DNA from 3 places in the Tessaracoccus luoxuelianae genome. Region 1 is predicted to be linked to each of the others. Evidence: predicted binding sites of a transcription regulator. Region 1 holds the regulator's gene; each other region holds the start of a gene.
What was found. Region 1 encodes LexA, which represses DNA repair genes until DNA is damaged. Its sites were predicted from a motif close to TCGAACANNTGTTCGA; they were not measured.
Positions count from the first base shown of each region.

Region 2: a site for LexA is predicted at 3,365-3,380, ahead of ACX1D1_RS07570 (DUF6504 family protein). Genes of this name have one in related genera too.
Region 3: a site for LexA is predicted at 4,222-4,237, ahead of ACX1D1_RS12395 (DUF222 domain-containing protein). Genes of this name have one in related genera too.

Region 1 covers NZ_CM137013.1:2,406,996-2,413,786, reverse strand. The annotation lists gene miaA (tRNA (adenosine(37)-N6)-dimethylallyltransferase MiaA) at 1-264, shown strand, start outside; gene dapF (diaminopimelate epimerase) at 203-1,018, shown strand; gene hflX (GTPase HflX) at 1,094-2,518, shown strand; gene ACX1D1_RS10900 (ATP-dependent DNA helicase) at 2,586-4,496, shown strand; gene lexA (transcriptional repressor LexA) at 4,513-5,250, opposite strand; gene ACX1D1_RS10890 (hypothetical protein) at 5,454-5,792, shown strand; gene nrdR (transcriptional regulator NrdR) at 5,956-6,471, shown strand; gene ACX1D1_RS10880 (vitamin B12-dependent ribonucleotide reductase) at 6,512-6,791, shown strand, end outside.
Region 2 covers NZ_CM137013.1:1,701,817-1,708,607, forward strand. The annotation lists gene ACX1D1_RS07555 (HelD family protein) at 1-769, opposite strand, end outside; gene ACX1D1_RS07560 (formate/nitrite transporter family protein) at 1,286-2,131, shown strand; partial or broken gene ACX1D1_RS07565 (phytoene desaturase family protein) at 2,142-3,308, opposite strand; gene ACX1D1_RS07570 (DUF6504 family protein) at 3,518-3,874, shown strand; gene ACX1D1_RS07575 (SAV_6107 family HEPN domain-containing protein) at 3,874-4,347, shown strand; gene ACX1D1_RS07580 (DNA polymerase III subunit alpha) at 4,347-6,791, shown strand, end outside.
Region 3 covers NZ_CM137013.1:2,701,358-2,708,148, reverse strand. The annotation lists gene ACX1D1_RS12415 (transposase) at 1-269, opposite strand, end outside; gene ACX1D1_RS12410 (ISL3 family transposase) at 356-1,687, opposite strand; gene ACX1D1_RS12405 (hypothetical protein) at 1,785-2,849, opposite strand; gene ACX1D1_RS12400 (HNH endonuclease signature motif containing protein) at 2,914-3,567, opposite strand; gene ACX1D1_RS12395 (DUF222 domain-containing protein) at 3,564-4,043, opposite strand; gene ACX1D1_RS12390 (trypsin-like serine peptidase) at 4,877-6,001, opposite strand; gene ACX1D1_RS12385 (IMPACT family protein) at 6,082-6,738, opposite strand; gene ACX1D1_RS12380 (peroxiredoxin) at 6,731-6,791, opposite strand, start outside.

The DNA.
Region 1 (6,791 bases):
GTGGTGGACCACCTGGACGGAGTGAGCACCGCAGAGGAGGCGCGCGCGGCCGTCAAGGCGGCCACCCGCAGGTTCTTCCGCAGGCAGCTCGGGTGGTACCACAGGGACCCGCGCATCGTCTGGCTGGACGCAACCGCCACCAGCAACGTCGCGACGGTGCTTGCCGCGCTAGGATTGGCCGATCACGCGGGAGAGGGTCACGATGCGGCGCTTCAGCTTCCACAAGGGTCACGGCACCAAGAACGACTTCATCATCCTCGATGATTCCTACGGCATGCATGAGATGCATCCCCAGTTCATCCAGGTGGTGTGCGACAGGCGTTCGGGCATCGGCGCCGACGGCGTGATCCGGGTGGTCCGCGCCGGTAGCGTGCGCGACTGGGAGGGCGAGCCCGGTCTGTGGTTCATGGACTACTACAACGCCGACGGCTCCGTGGCGGAGATGTGTGGCAACGGGCTTCGCGTCTTCGCCCGGCACCTCATCAACGAACAGCTGGTGGACAGCGGGTCCTTCGACGTCGCCACCCGCGCCGGAGTCAAGCACATCGATGTCGCCCGGCACGGCCTGATCAGCACGGACATCGGGCGCGTCGCAGTCCTCGACACCCCCGTCACGGTGCTCCACGAGGGCCTCGAGTGGCCCGCGGTGAAGGTGGATGTGGGCAACCCGCACGCCGTGGTCTTCGTCGACGAAGGGGTCCTGCCGGGGCTGGAGCTGCATCATGCACCGGTCTGGGAGCCTGCGTCGGCCTACCCCGAGGGCGCCAACATCGAGTTCGTGCACGTCGAGGGCCCCGGCCGGCTGGCGATGAGGGTCTACGAGCGGGGCGTGGGTGAGACGATGAGCTGCGGCACCGGCGTGGTGGCCGCAGCCGCCGCCCACCGGAACAGCTCCGGGCATCCCGGCCCAGTCGTCGTCACCGTGCCCGGCGGGGAGCTGACGGCCGAGTTCGTCGACGGCGAGGCGCGGCTGACCGGCCCCGCCGTGATCGTGGGTCGCGGCGAGTTCTGGATCTGATCCGTCGCGGGTTATCCACAGCCAGGCTCCCGCAGCTTGGGTTACGGCGTGTGGGCTGGGACAATGGGGCCCACGATGACAGAACATTCACTTGACGAGCAGCTCGACTTCGACGCCGAACCCGAGCCGGACCTCGACGGAGACCAGGAAGACCTTGAGGCCCGGCGCTCGCTGCGCAGGGTCGCGGGGTTGCGCACCGAGCTGGAAGACGTCACCGAGGTCGAGTACCGCCAGCTGCGCCTCGAGCGGGTGGTGCTGGTGAGCGTCTGGACCTCCGGCACTCAGGAGGACGCAGACAACGCGATGACTGAGCTGAGGCTGCTCGCGGAAACGGCCGGCTCCGAAGTGTTGGCAGAGCTGGTCCAGCGGCGCAGCCACCCTGACCCGGCCACCTACGTGGGTCGAGGCAAGGTGGAAGAGGTCGCGGAAACGGTGCGCTCCACCGGCGCGGACACCGTCATCTGCGACGGCGAACTGGAGCCCGCGCAGCTGCGCAACCTGGAAGACCGGATCAAGGTGAAGGTGGTGGACCGCACCGCACTGATCCTGGACATCTTCGCCCAACATGCCAAGAGCGCCGAGGGCAAGGCACAGGTGGAGCTGGCGCAGCTGCAGTATCTGAAGCAGCGGCTCCGCGGATGGGGCGGAAACCTCTCCCGCCAGGCGGGCGGCCGCGCCGCGGGGGGAGCCGGCATCGGAGGCCGTGGCCCCGGCGAGACGAAGATCGAGACGGACCGGCGCCGGATCTACAGCAGGATCGCGGTGCTGCGGCGGCGGCTCCGGGAGATGGACGCCACGCGGGAGGGAAAGCGCGCCGAGAGGCGGCGCCATCAGGTGCCGTCGGTGGCCATCGTCGGCTACACCAATGCGGGCAAGTCCTCGCTGCTCAACAGGCTGACCGGGGCGGGGGTCCTGGTCGAAGACGCGCTGTTCGCCACGCTGGATCCCACCACGCGGCGCACCGAGACGGACGACGGCCGCGTCTTCACGCTGACGGACACCGTGGGGTTCGTCAGGCATCTGCCCCACGACCTCGTCGAGGCCTTCCGCTCCACGCTGGAGGAGTCCGCTCAGGCGGACCTGCTGCTGCATGTCGTGGATGCCTCAGACCCTGACCCGGAGGGGCAGATCGCCGCGGTCCGCACCGTGCTCAACGAGATCGGCGCCTCCCAGGTGCCCGAGCTCCTGGTACTGAACAAGGCCGACGCGGCAGACGAGGCCGCAATCATGGCTCTGCGGGCCAACCATCCGGACGCGGTGGTGGTCTCCGCCCGCACGGGCCTGGGCGTTGAGCCGCTGCGCGCGGAGCTGGACGCACGGCTGCCGCGTCCCGAGGTGCAGCTCACGGTGATGGTGCCCTATGAGCGGGGAGACCTGGTGGACAAGGTCCACAAGACCGCCGTGATCGACTCCCTGGAGCACACCGCTGAGGGCACCCTCATCACGGCACGCGTCCGCCCGGACCTGGCCGACGAGCTGGTGGCCTTCGTCCGTGACTGATCACGGCCTCATCCTGGCCGCGGCCGTCGGGGAGATCCACGGCGAGGCCCGCCCGGGCCAGCAGGCGATGGCGGACGCGGTGGCAGACACGCTGGAGGGCGGGGTCCACCTGCTGGTGCAGGCGGGCACGGGCACCGGAAAGTCGCTCGGCTACCTCGCTCCGGCGCTCGCCCGCTGCGTGGACACCGACGAGCGCATCATCGTCGCCACCGCCACCCTCGCGCTCCAGGCGCAGCTGGCCAGCAAGGACATCCCCACCGCTCTCGACGCCGTCGAGGAGGTGACGGGAACCCGGCCCAAGGCCGCCATCCTCAAGGGGCGCACCAACTACGCCTGCCTGTACCGGGCGCGGGCAGGCGGCTCGGCCGAACAGGACTCGCTGCTGGGCAGCTCCGCACTGGCCGAGGCTGCGGGCAAGGCCGACGACGTCTCCAGGCTTGGCGCCGAGGTGCTGGCGCTGAGGGAATGGGTGGAGGAGGAGGCCGAGCGGAAGGGCCTGGCGGATCGTGACGACGCGCCGTCGCACACCGCCAAGGGCTGGGCGCAGATCTCGATCCCCACTCGCGAGTGCCTAGGGGTGGCTCTGTGCCCCTTCGGCTCGGAGTGCTTCGTGGAGGCCTCCCGCGAGGAGGCCCGCAGCGCCCAGTTGGTGGTCACCAACCACGCGCTGCTGGCCATCAACGCGATGCACGGGGGCACCGCGCTGCCGGAACACTCCGCGGTGATCATCGACGAGGCCCACGAGCTGGTCAGCCGGATCACCACCGCCGCCACAGACGAACTGACCCCTGGCGTCGTGGAGCGCACCGCCCGCCGCGCCCTCCCGTGGCTCGACGACGACCTCGGGGTGGACTTCCTGGACCAGGCGGACGTGCTGCGCGAGGCCCTGGCCGAATCCGATCTGACGCGCATCCTATCGGCCTCCGCGCCGCTGCCGTTCGCCGCCGCGCAGCTGCGCGACGTCACCCGCAAGGTGGTCAGTGCGCTCGGGAAGGTCACCGACGACGCCGAACGCACCCAGGCATCGTCTGCCGTGAAGGAGATCTTCGACGTGGCGGAGCGGATCGCCAAGGTCAGCGAGGAAGACGTCGTCTGGGTGACCGAATCCGACATCCTGGGCCGCGCCGCCTACGTGGCGCCGTTGAATGTCGCGGGGCTGCTGCGGAGCCAGGTTTTCGGGGAGACCACGGCCGTGCTCACCTCAGCCACCCTCGAGCTCGGGGGCTCCTTCGAGGCGGCGGCCAGCTCCGTCGGGCTCAACTACAACGACAGGCTCACCGGCGACGCCGAGCCCGCAGACAACTTCGCGTGGCGCGGGGTGGACGTCGGGTCGCCGTTCGACTACGCCCGCCAGGGGATCCTCTACGTGGCCAAGCGGCTTCCCCCGCCGGGCAGAGACGGGATGAGCCCCGAGACGCTCGCCGAGATCGCGCAGCTGATGTGGGCGGCCGAGGGGCGCACCTTGGGGCTGTTCTCCTCGCGCCGCGCAGCCGAGCAGGCCGCGGAGTACTGCCGCCGGGAGCTTCCGGACCTGCCGCTGCTGTGTCAGGGGGATGCGCAGCTCTCCGAGCTGACCCGCACCTTCATCGAGGACCCGAAGACCTCCCTGTTCGGCACCATGTCGCTCTGGCAGGGCGTGGATGTGCCGGGGGAGACCTGCCAGCTGGTCATCATCGACAAGATCCCGTTCCCGCGCCCAGACGATCCGCTGATGCAGGCACGGAAGAAGGCCGTCGACGATGCCGGGGGCAACGGATTCATGAGGGTGGCAGCCACTCACGCGGCGCTGCTGCTCGCGCAGGGGTCCGGCCGGCTCATCCGCCGCCTGGAGGACCGGGGCGTGGTGGCCGTACTCGATCCGCGCCTCGTCACGAAGCGCTACGGCGAGTACCTCAAGTCCTCGCTGCCTGGGTTCTGGATGACCACCGACGGCGACATCGCTGTCCGCGCGCTGCGGCGCCTCCGCGGCTCGGAGTAGCCGCTGAAGCAGGCCCTCAGAGCTTGCGCATCACCGCGACCACCTTGCCCATGATGAGGGCGTGGGTGCCGTCGATGGGGGAGTAGTCCGGGTTGTGCGGCAGCAGCCACACCTGGCCGTCCTTGCGCTTGAAGGTCTTGACGGTGGCCTCGTCGTCCAGCAGGGCCGCGACGATGTCTCCGTTGTTGGCGTCCGACTGCTGCCGCACCACCACCCAGTCGCCGTCGCAGATGGCGGCGTCGATCATGGACTCCCCGCGCACCTCCAGGAGGAACACCTGGCCTTCGCCGACCAGCTGCCGGGGGAGAGCGAACACGTCCTCCACCTGTTGCTGGGCCAGGATGGGCCCGCCGGCGGCGATGCGGCCGATGAGGGGAACCGCGACGGACTTCGGGACGTCGTCGTAGGACTGCGCCGGGTCCAGCTGATGCTGCTCGCCGGGCATCGTGACCACGACGGCGCGGGGACGGTTGGGATCCCGGCGGAGGAAGCCCTTCTCCTCCAGCACACGGAGCTGGTAGGTCACGCTCGACGTGGAGGCCAGCCCTGCGCGGGCGGCCACCTCGCGGATGCTCGGCGGATAGCCCAGCTCTTCGATGGACTGCTTGACGACCTGCAGGATGGCCACCTGGCGCTTCGTCAGCCCGTGGACATCCTCCGGCCCGTCCGGGAAGGAGGCGATGTTGCCGAGCTCGGCCTCGATGGATGCGTTGGTGGGGCGGCCTCGTCGTGGGCGCTTCGTCTCTTCAGCCATGCCGGCAGCCTACCGCTCGCGAGAACGTGTGTTCGAAATGTCGACGCGTGTCGCGAAGGGACCCGGAAAAAAGTGTCAGTGGGCTCGTGTGGACTGCATCTATCGCTCCCGCGACACGCCGGATAGAACGAGTGTTTCATTCCGGCGGTGGAGGCGCTAAGGTTTATTTCGAACAGGCGTTCTAGGTCAGGAAAGAGGTTGTCATGACCGCAGCACAAGCAGTCAGCTTCAAGGTCGTTCATGCCGGCGCGCGTCGCGTGGTCACCGTGTCCCCGGCCGGCCGGCCAGAGCTCGCGGGACCCCTGGCCCGCCCGGCGAGGCCCGCCGCGCCTGGCCGCGTGGGCACTGTCTCCTCGTGCCAGGTGGCCCGCCCGGCCACGGCGTCGCCATTGCTGGCGTTGAAGGTGGCGTTCGTCGGTATCCTGGCCGCCGTCGGGCTCACCCTGTCTGCCGCCCAGTTCGTGGGCATGGCCCAGGTGGATCCGGCGACGGACTACGTCGCGGGGGATCCGGCCTGGGCGCATGTGACGGCCTCCCGATAGGTGCGAAGTCGTCGGCGTTTCGCCCTTGCCCTCCGGCGGACCCCGATCTAGGCTGTCCCTACATCTAGTAGTTACAGCGGTGTCTTTCCCCTATAAGTTGTGGTTCCGGCTGCAGCATGGCAAGGTAGGGCCTCCGCTGTCCACCAGGGAAGGCCCGCCGGTCATGCACTGCCCGTTCTGCCGCAATACAGACACCAAGGTGTCTGATTCGCGCGCAACCGAGGACGGGTCAGCCATCCGACGGAGGCGGGTCTGCCCCGTCTGTGAGCGCAAGTTCACCACAGTCGAGCAGTTGGTGCTCACCGTCGTCAAGCGCTCCGGTGTGGTCGAGTCCTTCAACCGGGACAAGGTCATCATGGGGGTTTCCAAGGCGTGCAAAGGCAGGCCGGTGACGGCCGCGCAGCTGGCGGCTCTGGCCCAACGCGTCGAGGAGTCGCTGCGTGCGTCCGGCCAGGCCGAGATCCCGGCCGAGCAGATCGGCGTGGCCATCCTCGGCCCGCTCGAGGAGCTGGACTCCGTCGCCTACCTCCGGTTCGCCAGCGTCTACAAGAACTATGACTCCGTGGACGATTTCCAACGCGAGATCGATCTGCTGCGCCTGAGCGCGGCCGAGAAGGATCTGAGCCGCGCCGCCGCGGTCGTCGGGCCCGTCTCGGCACAGCAGCCACTCATCAGCTAACACACATCTTCCAGCGCTACACATCAGGAAACCGAGGGGAATGACTATGACCGCGACAGCCGCACGCGCCACGCGTACCAAGGACGCAGCGCCGCGCAAGGGACTCACCATCGAGCGGGTCTTCACCAAGAAGGGGGTGCATCCCTACGACGAGGTCGAGTGGGACCGCCGTGACGTGGTGCAGACCAACTGGCGGACCGGGGAGAACGTCTTCGAGCAGCGCGCGGTGGAGTTCCCGTCCTCCTGGAGCGTCAACGCCTCCACCATCGTCACCACCAAGTACTTCCGTGGCGCGCTGGGCACCCCTCAGCGTGAGGAGA
Region 2 (6,791 bases), 710 kb from region 1:
CCCGCTCGATGTAGTTCATGAACACGTTCGACGGGCCCACCACCAGCACGCCGCCCTTCTCCAGGCGGGCGCGGTTGGTGTAGAGGAGGTAGGCGGCGCGGTGCAGCGCCACCACCGTCTTGCCGGTGCCGGGTCCGCCCGCGATCACGGTGACTCCCTGGTAAGGGGCGCGGATGGCCTCGTCCTGCTCGGCCTGGATGGTGGCGACGATGTCTCGCATGGTGCGCCCGCGGGCGCGGCTGAGCGCGGCCATGAGGGCGCCCTCGCCGAAGATGGGCAGCTCGGACTCGGCGGAGCCGTCGAGGAGGTCGTCCTCGAGTCCGATCACCCGGTCGTCGCGGCAGCGGAGGACGCGACGGCGGATCACGTCCATCGGTTCGGCCTGCGTGGCGCGGTAGAACGGTTCGGCGGCGGGGGCGCGCCAGTCGATCACCAGCGGCTCGTACTCCTCGTCGCGCACCCCGATGCGGCCGATGTAGCGGGTCTCCTCCGTGGTGAGGTCGATGCGGCCGAAGACCAGGCCGTCGTGCTCGGCGTCCAGGATGGCGAGTCGGCGGGCGGCCTGGTAGGCGAACGCGTCGCGCTCGAACAGGGCGGTGCCGTCCTCCTCGCGGAGGAAGTTGGTGCGGTCGGTGAGGAAGATCTCCCGTCCCGCCTGGGCCATCGACTTGGCGCTGGCAGTGGCGGTGGACAGGTTGGCGTAGACCTTGTCGACGTGACCCTGTTCCAGGGCGATCTCTTGTTCGAGTCCCGCGCGCGATGTAGTCAACTTCTTTGCATCCTCCGGTTGAGACAGACAGTCAAGCCTACTCGGTTCATGGGCCGGGGTTCACCGGCGTTCGTGGTGTGGGAGGTGTGCCGACGCTGGGCGCTCCCCGGGTGCCCACCGTGCATGCCGACGACAGGCGATCCCGCTCGACGCCAGCGGTAGGTCCAGACGCCTGCGGTAGGTCCAGACGCCAGCGATCCCGCTCGACGCCAGCGATAGGTCCAGACGCCTGCGGTAGGTCCAGACGCCTGCGATCTAGCGCTGGCGCCTCCTACACGCCTGCCTTGCGTCTCGCCGCCAGCGCTAGAGGGCAGGCGGTGAGAAGTAGCGCAGGCGCCGTCCGGTCCCGAGCGCAGGAGGGCAGGCGGCAAGAAGTAGCGCAGGCGGCAAGAAGTAACGCCGGCGCCTCCCCGCCCGCCCAGCCCAGTAGGTCCCGGAATTGTGCACGCAAATGCGCCCAAGACCAATGTCGGGGCTGCTCTACTCCCCAGAAGTTAGTCATGTCAAACTTGTCGCGTGGACCCTTCTCGCCAACGCCTGTTCCCCGGCCTCTTCTTCATCGACGCCGTGTTGGAGGCCGCCGACACCAAGGCGGAAATGTCCAGCCGGATCACGCTGCAGTACCTCCAGCGGGCCGCCATGGCGGGCATCCTCATCGGCCTGTTCTACCTGGCCTACTTCACGGTGCTGTCCGTCTTCGACTCCATCGAGTCCCTCGGCGAGGGCGGCTACGGGCTCGGCAAGGCCGTCGGCGCCTTCGTGTTCGGCTGGGCGCTGGTGTTCATCTACTACACCAAGTCCGAACTCCTCACCTCCAACATGATGGTCACCTCCATCGCCGTCTACCACCGACGCCTGGGGCAGCTGCGCGGGCTCATGCTGCTGGTGCTGTGCTTCCTGGGCAACGCGATCGGCGGGTTGCTGCTGGCCACCATGGCGCGGTTCTCCACGCTGACCGCCGGGCACGTCGGGGAGAAGATGCTGGGAGCGGTGGAGGTCAAGCTGGGCTACATGACCACCGCGTCGGGGATGGGCGACCTGTTCGTCCGCGCCATCCTCTGCAACCTCATGATCAACGTGGCGATGCTGCTGGTCTACAACGGTTTCCTCAAGGACTCCATCACCATGGCGCTGACCATGGTGATGTCGGTGTTCATCTTCGCGTTCCTGGGGCTCGAGCACTCGGTGGCCAACACCGTCCTGTTCACCATCGTGGGCTTCACCCAGGGGATCGACGTGCTTCCCGCCATGGGCAACGTGGCGATAGCCCTGCTGGGCAACTTCATCGGCGGCGGCGTGCTGATCGGCATCTACTACGCCTACGTCAACGACGACCGCCGGATCGGTCGACGCGCGGGCTGAGCTACCGCCGCGCCCTGTTCGTCGGGCGCGCGTCCTCGCCGGTGAGGCGCTCATGCACCTCGTAGACGGCCAGCGCGGCGCTGGCCAGCTCCGCCCAGGGCTCCGGGCCGGCGGGTGAGCACGACGACGCGGCCGGCCTCCCCGATGCCACCGGCGCCCGCCGCAGCACCGCCCGTGCCGACCGCGGCTCCACCCCCCACTCGACATCAGGCAAGGCTCGGCCGAAGTCCCACGTCAGCTCGCGCCCGGGAATCCGCCAGCGCAGCACCGGCGCCTGCCCGGTGTGGTCCACCGTCTCGGCCGCCCCCTCGCCCGCGACATCCGCCCCCTTGCCCGCGACATCCACCTCCGCCTGCCCGACGGCGGGGGCCAGCGCTGCCCGCCCCCACCGGGGCCGACGGGGGAGGCAGTCGACGGCGGGCTCACCGACCACGCGGTCCACGGCCACCCCGTCACCGGCCACCCCGTCGACGATCTCCACCCGGCGCGTGGCCAGGCGGCCCTCGAGCAGCTTGATCAGGCACCCGCCCGGCTGCGCGCGACCGGCGTCGTCGACCACCTGCCACCGCCCGAACGTGCGCTCCACCACCAGCCGGGTGGCCAGCAGCCCGGGCGCCCGCCGCGACCGCGTGCCGGCCACCGGCGCCAGGTCCAGCACGATCCGCGCCAGGTGCGGATGCCCCGCCCGGTCCGCGACATCGGCGAGCGGGCGGTCCAGCAGCAGCGCCCGCCGGTCCTCCGCGGTCCGGGGCGCGTCCGGCCGCTCCACACCGAACCGCCGCGCGGCCAGCCAGGCCGCGTCGAGGGAGTCGAGGAGGTCGCGCCACCGCTCCGCGACGGGTTGCCCGTACCGCCCGCTCAGCACCGCGAACTGCCGCCCGCGCTCGGTGGGCAGCGCCAGTTCGGCGCCGTCGTCGAAGCGGTGCACGGCGGGTGGCGCCTCCACCATCGCCAGGCCGGCCCGTGCCAGCTCGGCCTCGAGCGGGCGGCCGGATTTCTTGAACAGGTCGCGCCAGGTGGCGGGCAGGGTGACGGCGGGGGGCAGCTGCCCGCGCTCCGCCGCCCAGCGCCCCCCGAGCGGTCCGCCGGCCAGGTCCAGGCGCACCGGATGGCCCAGTTTTGCCAGCCGCGCGGCGCAGGCCATGCCGGCCAGCGTGCCGCCTCGGATCGTGAGCATGCGGCCCAGGATAGGGCTTGACGTTCTGTCGGAGGGGGGGCATATAGTAGGAACTACCGCACGCCTGTTCGATTAGTTCGGGGAAGCTCTGGTTGGGCACGGCGCCGCGGTATGGGCCGCTCCGGCCCGGCGCAGCCTCGACCCCTGCGTCGGGCCGGGGCTCCCGGGTCGAATCGCACAGTCCATCAGACGATCCCCGGGAGGCACCCATGCGCACATATCAGGAACCCATCCACGTGCTGTTCCGCGACGAGCCGCGGCAGTTCATCTGGCGTGACCGGCTGCTGCTGGTCAAGGAGGTCCAGGGCCGCTGGAGCCAGGCCACCCCGTGGTGGTCGGGCCGGCAGGTGCGTGCCGCCCGCGGGGAGGAGGTCGCCCCCGCCCCCGCCCCCGCCCGGGACGGGGAGGAGCCCCCCAGAGCCGAAGTCCCGCCAGCCCGCGGCGACCTGCTCAGCGAGCGGGAGGTGTGGCGGGTGGAGGCCGGAAACGGGAGCCATCGGGGCGTCTACGAGCTGGCGCGCACCGTCGATGCCGACAACTGGGTGCTGCAGGCGGTGCTCGACTGATGATCGATTTCAGCCAGGCCCGGCGTCTCGCCGCCGAGGCCGAACACGCGGACCTGCCGACGGAGCGCTACCTGGCCGCCTACCGTTCGGCGGAGCAGGTGGCCATCGCCGCCATCTCGGCAGCCCCCGTGGGCACGCGGCCACGCCAGGACGTGTGGTCGCTGCTCTACCGGGTTGCGCCGGAGTTCGGGGAGTGGGCCGGGTTCTTCGCCGCGGTGGCGCCCAAGGCGCGTGCCGTACAGGCGGGCGCCAGGGCGCTGGTCACCGAGCGCGATGCCGCGGACCTGGTCCGCGACTCGCAGCAGTACCTCGCCGAGACGGCGCGCTGGCTGCGCCGCCGGGAGCAGGCGGGACGGCAGCAGGCAGGCCATCAACAGGCAGACCATCAACAGGCAGGCCATCAACAGGCAGGCCGGGAGCAGGTGGGTCGTCAGCAGGCGGGCCGGCAGCAGGCGGCCGCGAAGGCGTCGTGATGGACAGCTTCGTGCACCTGCGTGTGGCCTCGGGCTACTCCTTCCAGTACGGCGCCTCCCACCCCGGCGAGCTGGTGGCCGAGGCGGTGCGCCACGGCATGGACGCGCTCGCCCTCACGGACCGCGGCGGCCTCTACGGCGCCGTCCGGTTCGCGAAGGCCTGCCTCAAGGCGGGGATCTCGCCCATCGTCGGGGTGGACCTGGCGGTCCGGCCGGACGGCTGGCGCCCCAACAGGCGTCCCACGGCGGCCCGCGGCGGGCAACTGCGCGACGAGCGGCTCCCGCGGCTCGTGGTGCTGGCCACTTCCCGGGCCGGGTGGGGCACGCTGTGCGAGCTCATCACCGCCGCCCAGCTCACCGGCGAGCGCGGGGACCCGGCGGTCACCCTGGAGATGATCGCGCGGCACTGCGCGGGGCGCGACGCGGTGGTGCTGCTCGGGGCGGACTCGGAGGTGGGCGAGGCGCTGGCCGCCGACCGCCCGGACCTCGCGGAGGAGGCCGCCACGCGGTGGCGCTCCGAGTTGGGGCACGGGCTGGTCCTGGCCGCCACCAACCATCAGACGGGCGGTCGCGGGGCCGCGTCGGCGCACCAGGCGGCCGGCATGATCCGGCTGGCGCGCCGGCTCGCGGTCCCCGTCGTGCTCACCAACGCGGCGCGGATGGCGCGGCGGGAGCAGGCCGCCACCGCGGACGTGCTGGACGCCGCCCGCCGGCTGGCCCCGCTGGACGTGCGCACCATCGACAGGCGCAACGCGGAGGGCTACCTGAAGCCTGGGGAGGCGATGGCGGCCGCGGCGGAGGAGGCGGCCCGCCTGGCGGGGGAGCCGGACGGGACGGCGCTGCTGCGCGCCACCCGGCACCTGGCCGAGCGCTGCCGGCTGGACCCCGTCGGCGACGTCGGGCTGGGGGAGATCCGGCTGCCCGAGTTCGAGACCCTCGGCACCACGCTGGTCGAGGCGCCCGGGGTGCTGCGCGCGCGCTGCGAGGCGGGCCTGGCGCAGCGCTACGCCACCCTCACCCCCGAGGTGACCGGACGTCTCGACGACGAGCTGTCCGTGATCGGCAGGCTCGGGTTCGAGTCCTACTTCCTCACGGTGGCAGACGTGGTGGGCCTCATCCGGGAGCTCGGCATCCGCTGCGCGGCCCGCGGCTCGGGCGCCGGCAGCCTGGTCAACTACGCGCTCGGGATCTCCGGGGTGGACCCCATCCGGCACGGCCTGATCATGGAGCGGTTCCTCTCCCCGCTGCGGGTGGCGCTGCCGGACATCGACCTGGACGTGGAATCGGCCCGCCGCACCGAGGTCTACGACAAGATCCTGGCCACGTTCGGCGGCCAGCGGGTGGCCTGCGTGGCCATGATCGAGACCTACCGGGTGCGCCACGCCGTCCGGGATGTGGGCGCCGCGCTCAGCCTGCCGCCGGTGGAGGTGGACGCCATGGCCAAGGCGTTCCCGCACATCCGCGCCCGGGATGCCCGGGCCGCACTGCGGGACCTGCCCGAGCTGCGCGCCGCAGGCCTGGGGGAGGAACGGCTGGACGTGCTGTTCTCGCTGGTCGAATCGCTCGACGGGCTGCCCCGGCACATCGCCCTGCACCCCTGCGGCGTGATCCTCAGCGACTCGTCGCTCGGGCAGCGCACCCCGCTGGAGGCCAGCTTCGGCGGCTACCCGATGAGCCAGTTCGACAAGGACGACGTGGAGGACCTGGGCCTGCTCAAGCTGGATGTCCTCGGCATCCGGATGCAGTCGGCCATGTCGCACGCGCTGACGGAGATCGCGCGCACCTCGCCCGCCGGCCCGCCGCCGCTCATCGACGATCTGGACCCCTTCGACGACCCGGCCGTCTACGACATGATCGCCCACCGCGCCACGCTCGGCTGCTTCCAGATCGAGTCGCCCGGCCAGCGGGAGCTGGTGGGCAAGTTCGGCCCCGAGACCTTCCACGACCTCATCGTCGACATCTCCCTCTTCCGTCCCGGCCCGGTGAAGTCGGACATGATCACCCCGTTCCTGGAGGCGCGGCAGGGCTGGGCGCAGCCCGAATACCTGCACCCCAGCCTCATCCCGGCCCTCGAGCAGACCCAGGGCGTGGTGGTGTTCCACGAGCAGATCATCCAGATCATCTCGGTGGCCACCGGCTGCACCCTGGCCCAGGGCGACGAGGTGCGCCGGGCGCTCGGAGACAAGGAGGGCCAGGCGCAGGTCAAGGAGTGGTTCTGGCCCAAGGCCCGCGCCCGCGGCTACGACGAGCACATCGTCGAACAGATCTGGGAGATCCTCGTCTCGTTCGCCTCCTTCGGGTTCTGCAAGGCGCACGCCGCCGCGTTCGCGCTGCCCACCTACCAGTCGGCGTGGCTGAAGCGCTACTACCCGGCGCACTTCCTCGCCGGCATCCTCACGCATGATCCGGGCATGTACCCCAAGCGGCTGCTGCTGGAGGAGGCC
Region 3 (6,791 bases), 290 kb from region 1:
ACGTGGCGGTCGTCGGCTGTGAACGCGGTCTCGAGGCGGGTCTTCTGTCGGTCGGTGAGGTGTTCCTGCCCGGCGCGCAGCAGGTTGCGGATCCGATACAGCGGATCGTCTCGGCGACCGCGGTGGCCGTGGATGTCCTGCTGGACCCGGCGACGGACCTCATCGACCGCGGCCGTCCCGAGCTTGACTACGTGGAACGCATCGAGCACCGCAACGGCGTCCTCCAACTGGTCGTCGATGGCGTTCTTGTAGCCGTGGAACGGGTCCAGGGTGGCGATCGCGATCCCTTTCCGGAACGTGTCCCCGCGGTCACGCGGCCAGATCCTTTTCAGGCTCTTCGTACCTGAGCGTGGGGTCAGATGCTTAGACCGCCGCCGATGAGGAGCATTCTGAGGCGGTAGTTGTCGGGGTCGCGGAACCCTCTGGCGACGCGGCGGGCGAGTTCGATCAACCCGTTGATGCTCTCGGTTCCGCCATTGTTGGCACCGCCGGTGGTGAAGTAGCCCAGGAACGCGTCGCGCCACTGGTTCAGCGTCCGGCCGAGGCGGGCGATCTCCGGGATCGGACACGACGGGAACGTGGCGAGGATCTTCTCCGCGACCCTGCGCCCGTCGGCGTGACAGGACTGGTGATAGACCGAGCGGAGCTGTTGGGCGCAGTGCCAGGCGACCTCGACTTCGACGTGGCGGTCGTCGGCTGTGAACGCGGTCTCGAGGCGGGTCTTCTGTCGGTCGGTGAGGTGTTCCTGCCCGGCGCGCAGCAGGTTGCGGATCCGATACAGCGGATCGTCTCGGCGACCGCGGTGGCCGTGGATGTCCTGCTGGACCCGGCGACGGACCTCATCGACCGCGGCCGTCCCGAGCTTGACTACGTGGAACGCATCGAGCACCGCAACGGCGTCCTCCAACTGGTCGTCGATGGCGTTCTTGTAGCCGTGGAACGGGTCCAGGGTGGCGATCGCGATCCCTTTCCGGAACGTGTCCCCGCGGTCACGCAGCCAGGTCTTGTAGGCCTCACCCGAGCGGCCCGGGACCAGATCGAGGAGCCGGGCCCGGACGCGTCCCTCCTTGTCGCGGGTGAGATCGACCATGCCGGTGAACTCCTTCGGCCCGCGCCCGCCCTGGTCGACGGGCTTGGTGGAGACGTGATGCCAAATGTGTTCGTCGACGCCCAGCGAGGTGACGCCGGCGAAGCGGGCCTCGTCGTCGGCGGCGGCTTCAAGGATCGGCTTGACGGCTCGCCACAGCGTCCTCCAGGTGCAGCCGAGCTGCCGGGCCATCCCCTGGACCGAGGCGTTCTCCCGTCGCAGCTGCCCGATCGCCCACGACGTGGCGCGGCTGGTGAGCAGCGCTCTGGGTCGCGCGATGTCGGGGTTCTGTTCCGTGAATGAGTTCACCGGACACATCGGATCGGGACAGAGCCAGCGTCGTTTCCGCCACCACAACCGCACCGGTGCCGTGAAGCACGGCGCGTCGATCAGCTTCACCTTCTGCCTGCCATGGGCATGCGCGATCACGCCGCAGGCGGGGCAGCCCATCACCTCCGGTCGGACGGATTCGACCTCAACCCTGAGCCCAGCGTCGTCGCGCTGGACGCCGATCACGTGGAGCCCGGGCAGGCCCAGCAGAAGGTCGCAGCGCTGGCAGTAGCCGCCGGAGGCACGGCAGCAGGAAGTAGAATCAGGCATCGTCGAGGTCCTTGAAGATCAGGTGGTGTGGTAACCCCGATTCTTGAGGGCCTCGACCCCCTTCACCCCGCCGACACGCCCACCATCGGATCCACGCTCACCCCACGCTCAAGTAAGAAGAGCCCCATTGGGGAAGAGGTGGCGCCATTCCGACATGGTTCACCAGACGCCATTTGCTGCCATTCAGGCTCATAAGAAAGGTCAGCGACTGGGGCACCATGGCTGCTGTGGGTACGTAGTACCCGCCGGTATTCCCAATCGGCGCCAGAATCACGACTTCCATTCCCGGCAGGAGACTGCGCCGAGCGCTACCTGCCCCCATCAGGCCGAAGGCCCGCCACGTATCCTGGAACTGTTGCGATTCGGACTGGACGAAGTTGGACCAGTGGGGATCGGATACTCGATCCTTCAGGATGGCCGCGAGTTTGGCGTCGAGTTCCGCCACGCCCTGGAGTCCGAGCTCAACCTGACCACCCCACAACCACGAGCGAAGCCGGCATTCCAGCCAAAGAGGGTCCATTTCGTCTAGCGCGTGTTCAAAGAAGCCACCTTGGAGCTTTTCGAATACTTCCAGCGCGGCTGTAGCGACTCCGGTGGCTCCAAATTGCGGTGAGCTGGCGTTGACCGAAAGGGCCGCAACCCTGCCAGCCACCTGTTCGCTAGCCGTGCCGCTCTGTAGTGGCACGGCCCCGGGTGGCAAGTCCTGGTCGGGACTTATTGCGCGATTGGTAGTCATCCCAAGGATGCTGATCAGGAACAACCCAGTCACAGCACCCGTCGCGATAGACCACCAATTGAATCCGTTCTGATTTAGGTCCAATGTCCAGAGTCCGAAGACGACAACAACCAAGGTGGCGAATACAACCGTTCCCCAAGGGATGGGCTTCTTCTTAGCCCCTATCGGCGCCCCGGAAAGCTTGGCGACGTCCAGTAGGATCTTCCCGCTCAACCATGCAGACGCTTCGGTGTGGTCCCTAAGGAGAGAGTTCTTATTCAACTCATCGATTAGCTCAAGATCGCCCTTGATGTGTTCTCGTAGTGAACTCTGACGCGCGCCGAACTTGAACACGGCAAATGCCGATGCGGCCAGCGTGCCCAGGGTCTTTAATAGCCCAGACCAGTCGAACGCCAGCACGGCCTGCAAGAAGGAGTCCCAAGTCACGCAGTCCAAGTTATCGCCAAGCGCAACATCCGCGCACGACGAGCCGGGTGTTGAGGAGGGCAGCTTAACACCTTGTAATGTTGGCCAGGCACGTTGCACCGCCCTGCCACCACGGAACGATGTGATGCGCCTCACAGCCCGCTGGGGTAGCAGCACAGCCGGGGAACACACACCCCCGGTCCCGCTGCACGAGCGCGGCGCGGAGGGCGGGGGTGAACAGGCGATGCGCCCGCCCCACGTCCAGCGGCCGCGACGCGGTGCCCAGCACCATCGGGATCAGGCGCGCGTCGCAGGCCAACCGGCGGGCTTCCCCCGCCGACAAACCATCGACCCCGCCCGCTCCGAGGACGCTGACCTCACCCAAGCCGGATTTGAGGGTGTCGAAGTTGAGGGTGATGTGGACCTGGGGCCGGTCCACCCCATGCGAGGGCAGGGTGCCGCCACTGGCGGCGTGCTGGGTGAGGAGTACGAGGGCGTCGGCGCGGCGGGCATCCCTGCTGGGGGTCTCGCCGGTGGTGCCGTAGGTGGAGGCCGCGGGCATCAGGGCGTCGAGTTGCGCGGTGAGGAGGGCGGCGTCGGCGACGGGGAGTTGTCCGGTGATCCGCATCGACCCGTGGAAGTCCGGCGCGAGGTGCAGGAACCTATCCCGCCGCGCGGCGGCCTCTTCCCGGGCGAGGCGTGTGGCGTCGTCGGCATCCGACCCGTGGGGGTCGATCACCTCCACCAGTCGCGCTGCCAGGGTGCGTAACTCTGTGGGCCGAGGGTGTCGACATGCGCGAGGATCAGTTCCTGGCATTCGATCAGCTGGGCGCGGGTCAGGCGCGCCGGGAGTTTCCTGAGCCCGGCGACGATCGCCTCAGCTTGCGCCACGGAGACCACGCCCTCGTTGAGGGCGGCGCCGATCAGCGGGAACCGGTCCCCCAAATCCTGCGCGAGGCGCAGTGTCGCGGTGGCTTGGGCGGGGGTGGTGCGCACCGACTGCCGCACACCGTCGATCACCGCGTCCGCGGCCGAGAGCTTGGCCTCGTGGAGCAGGTGCAGACGCAGCCCGGCCAGTTGGGCTTCGGCCTCACTGATGGAGTCCATCAGCCCGGCCAGGCGTTGCATCGCGATCTCGTCTGCCCCGATGGATGCGGCGGCGTCCCACAGGGCGGCGATGTATCGCTGCCCCAGATCTGCCACCGTCTCGCTCATGTGAACAATTCTGTCACCCGCCACCGACAGAAACGGGCCCAGAACCCCGCCCCTGCAGAAAGAAATTCAGGCAATTTCTGGTTGTCTCTGGGAGCATGCCGCGTAGGTCGAGGCCAGGAAGTGACATGCCTTGTCAACCGACAGTTGAGTCGGTTCGAGAGCATCCGTGGTTCCCGATGTGAACACTTGGTCGGGGCCTGCTCGACGGTCGGGTTGGCTTCGACGCGGGCTGCGCCGCTACGCGGCTCGGCCCTGCTCACCCAGCTGTCGGAATGGGGCGGGTTGGCCACGACGGAGGTTGCGCCCTCCGCGGGCAAGTTCGAGCACGGAGGGTCCCGCGCCTGACAGGTAAGGGTGGGGGACTGCAGGGCGGCACTGCGCAGCGGTGCCCAACCCGACGATCACCCAGCTGGCATCCCGCCCAAGCAGACCCAACCCCGACGCCGCCCTGCCGGCCCGCACCCGGGCCAGGCACGCCACCCCAGACCGAGTGCGGGGAGACGGGAGACGATGCCCGGGCGGCCTCAACACCCCAGCCACCAACCAGACCAGCAGTCGACAACGGGACTCTGGACAACGGCCGCCCGGACATCGACTCACGGCTCACCGCACCCGGCCATGAGATTCGCACGAAGGTGGTAGTCACGACCCTTCGAGACGGGCCTCGCCGCTCCGCGGGCGGCCCTCCTCAGGGAGCGGGAGTCGACCTGCCACGTCGCTTCGCGGGCGGCCCGCCTCAGGGAGCGGGAGTCGACCTGCCACGCCGCTTCCGCGGGCGGCCCTCCTCAGGGAGCGGGAGTCGACCTGCCACGCCGCTCCTTAAGCGGAGCTGCTCAGGGGAAGTCGTTGCGGGCTCGGATGATGAGGTCCACCATGTGTGAGCCGCCGCTCGCACCATTGGTGGAGGCGTTCTGCCAACTCTGGTCGGCCACCACTCGGGGCCACGGCTCACCCTCCCACCACCCGAACATGGGCCCGCCGGACTGGCCCGGGATCACGTCGGCCTGGTGCATGATGGCCTGCGCCGTCTCCGGCTGGGAGTCGTGCCCGTCGAGGCTGAAGTCCCCGACGAAGCATGGGCGGCTGCCGCCGGCGATGTCCTGCGGGTAGCCGATGTGGCTCCAGTAGTTGCCGCCGTCCCACGAGTCCGAGTAGGTGCGCGAGCCCATCCACCCGGTCAGGTCACCCATCCGCCGGTCGAGCACAACCACCACGTAGTCGTGCCGTTCCTCCGTGCCCTCGATGGTGGGCCCGAACACCTGCTCCTGCCAGTAGATGTGGATCCCCCATGCCGTGCCGAACGGGGTGCTGCCGTCGAAGAAGCTGGGCATGAACTTGATCCAGCCGGCCACGTGCGGGTCCGGGTTGACGATCCAGCCGATGGCGTGGCTGCAGGTCAGGAGGTGGCGGGGGCCCACCATCGCCCCCGACGCCCAGCCGCCGTTGGACGTCTCCACCCTTCCGGCGGTGCACCACGGGAAGCCGGTGTCGCTGAAGTCGTAGCGGTTGTCGGTGCCGAAGACGGTAGTGGCCCACTTCGCGTCCGGGTCATCGAGGCTGGGGATGCGGCCCTTGAGTCGACGGCGCAGCCTTCGGTCCAGCTTCTCCGGCTTCACCCGGAGATCCAGGTGGTCAGGCAGGAAACCGACCACCGCGTCGGAGTGCTCCTCCTCCGTGAACAACCGTCGTCGAGAGGAGAGTTTGGTGCTGTCCACGCCGGGTCCGAACGAGTGGAAGCCGATGGCCTTGCGAGGGATGGTCAGGTCCACGCGGAAGGTCTTGTCGTCGCTGAGCGCAACCACAGGCTCGACCACCTCGACGTGGCGCACCTCCGGGATGGGTTCGCGGCCGGTGAGGAACAGGGTCTCGGTCACGCCCTCATCGGGCGGTGATGTGAGGGCCTCGCGGGCCTGGACGGCGCGTTCGAGGCGCTCATAGCGGATCGGTTCGGAGCTCATGGTCATCTCCCTCGTCTGGGACCGCCGTGCCAGCGGTCACACCCGTGAAGAGGCGCGCAACAGCCGTCCTGATACGCGAGCTATCCCATCCAGCGCTCGCCGGCTGGCGCCGCTGTCAGGCTCCCCCCGGAGATCGTTGCCAGCACCGCCGCGAAGTCGGACTCGCCGCCGGCCTGCACCGCGACCGTGATGTGTGCGCGGTCGGTCCACTCCACCCCGTCGACCACCACGGTCAGGCCGGACGGCAGGATCAGCCCCCGTAGCTGGTTCTCGTAGGCGCCGGCCTCGGCGTAGTCCACGTCGACCCTGAGCAGGCGGCTCAGCCGCACCTCGCGGATGCCCACCGCCTCCACGGCCGCGGCGACGGCGTCGGAGTACGCCCGCACAAGTCCTCCGGCGCCCAGCTTGATGCCGCCGAAGTAGCGGGTCACCACCGCGACAACGTCGGTCAGCGCGTTCTTCTGCAGCACCTGCAGCATCGGCAGCCCGGCGGTGCCGGCGGGCTCGCCGTCGTCAGAGCTGCGGGCGGTGCGCCCATCCACCCCCAGAACGAACGCGGAACAGTGGTGGCGGGCGTCAAAATGTGCCGATCGCCGTTCCTCGACGACGGCGCGGGCGGCGTTTTCAGTGGACACCCTGCGGAGCCGGGTGAGGAACCGCGACCGCCTGATCTCGAGTTCGACGTCGACGCCACCGCCCTGCGAGACGTCGATGGTGCGGAACGAGGTCTCAGACACCCAGCTCGCGCCGCAGCTTGGCCACGTGGCCCGTGGCCTTCACGTTGTACTGC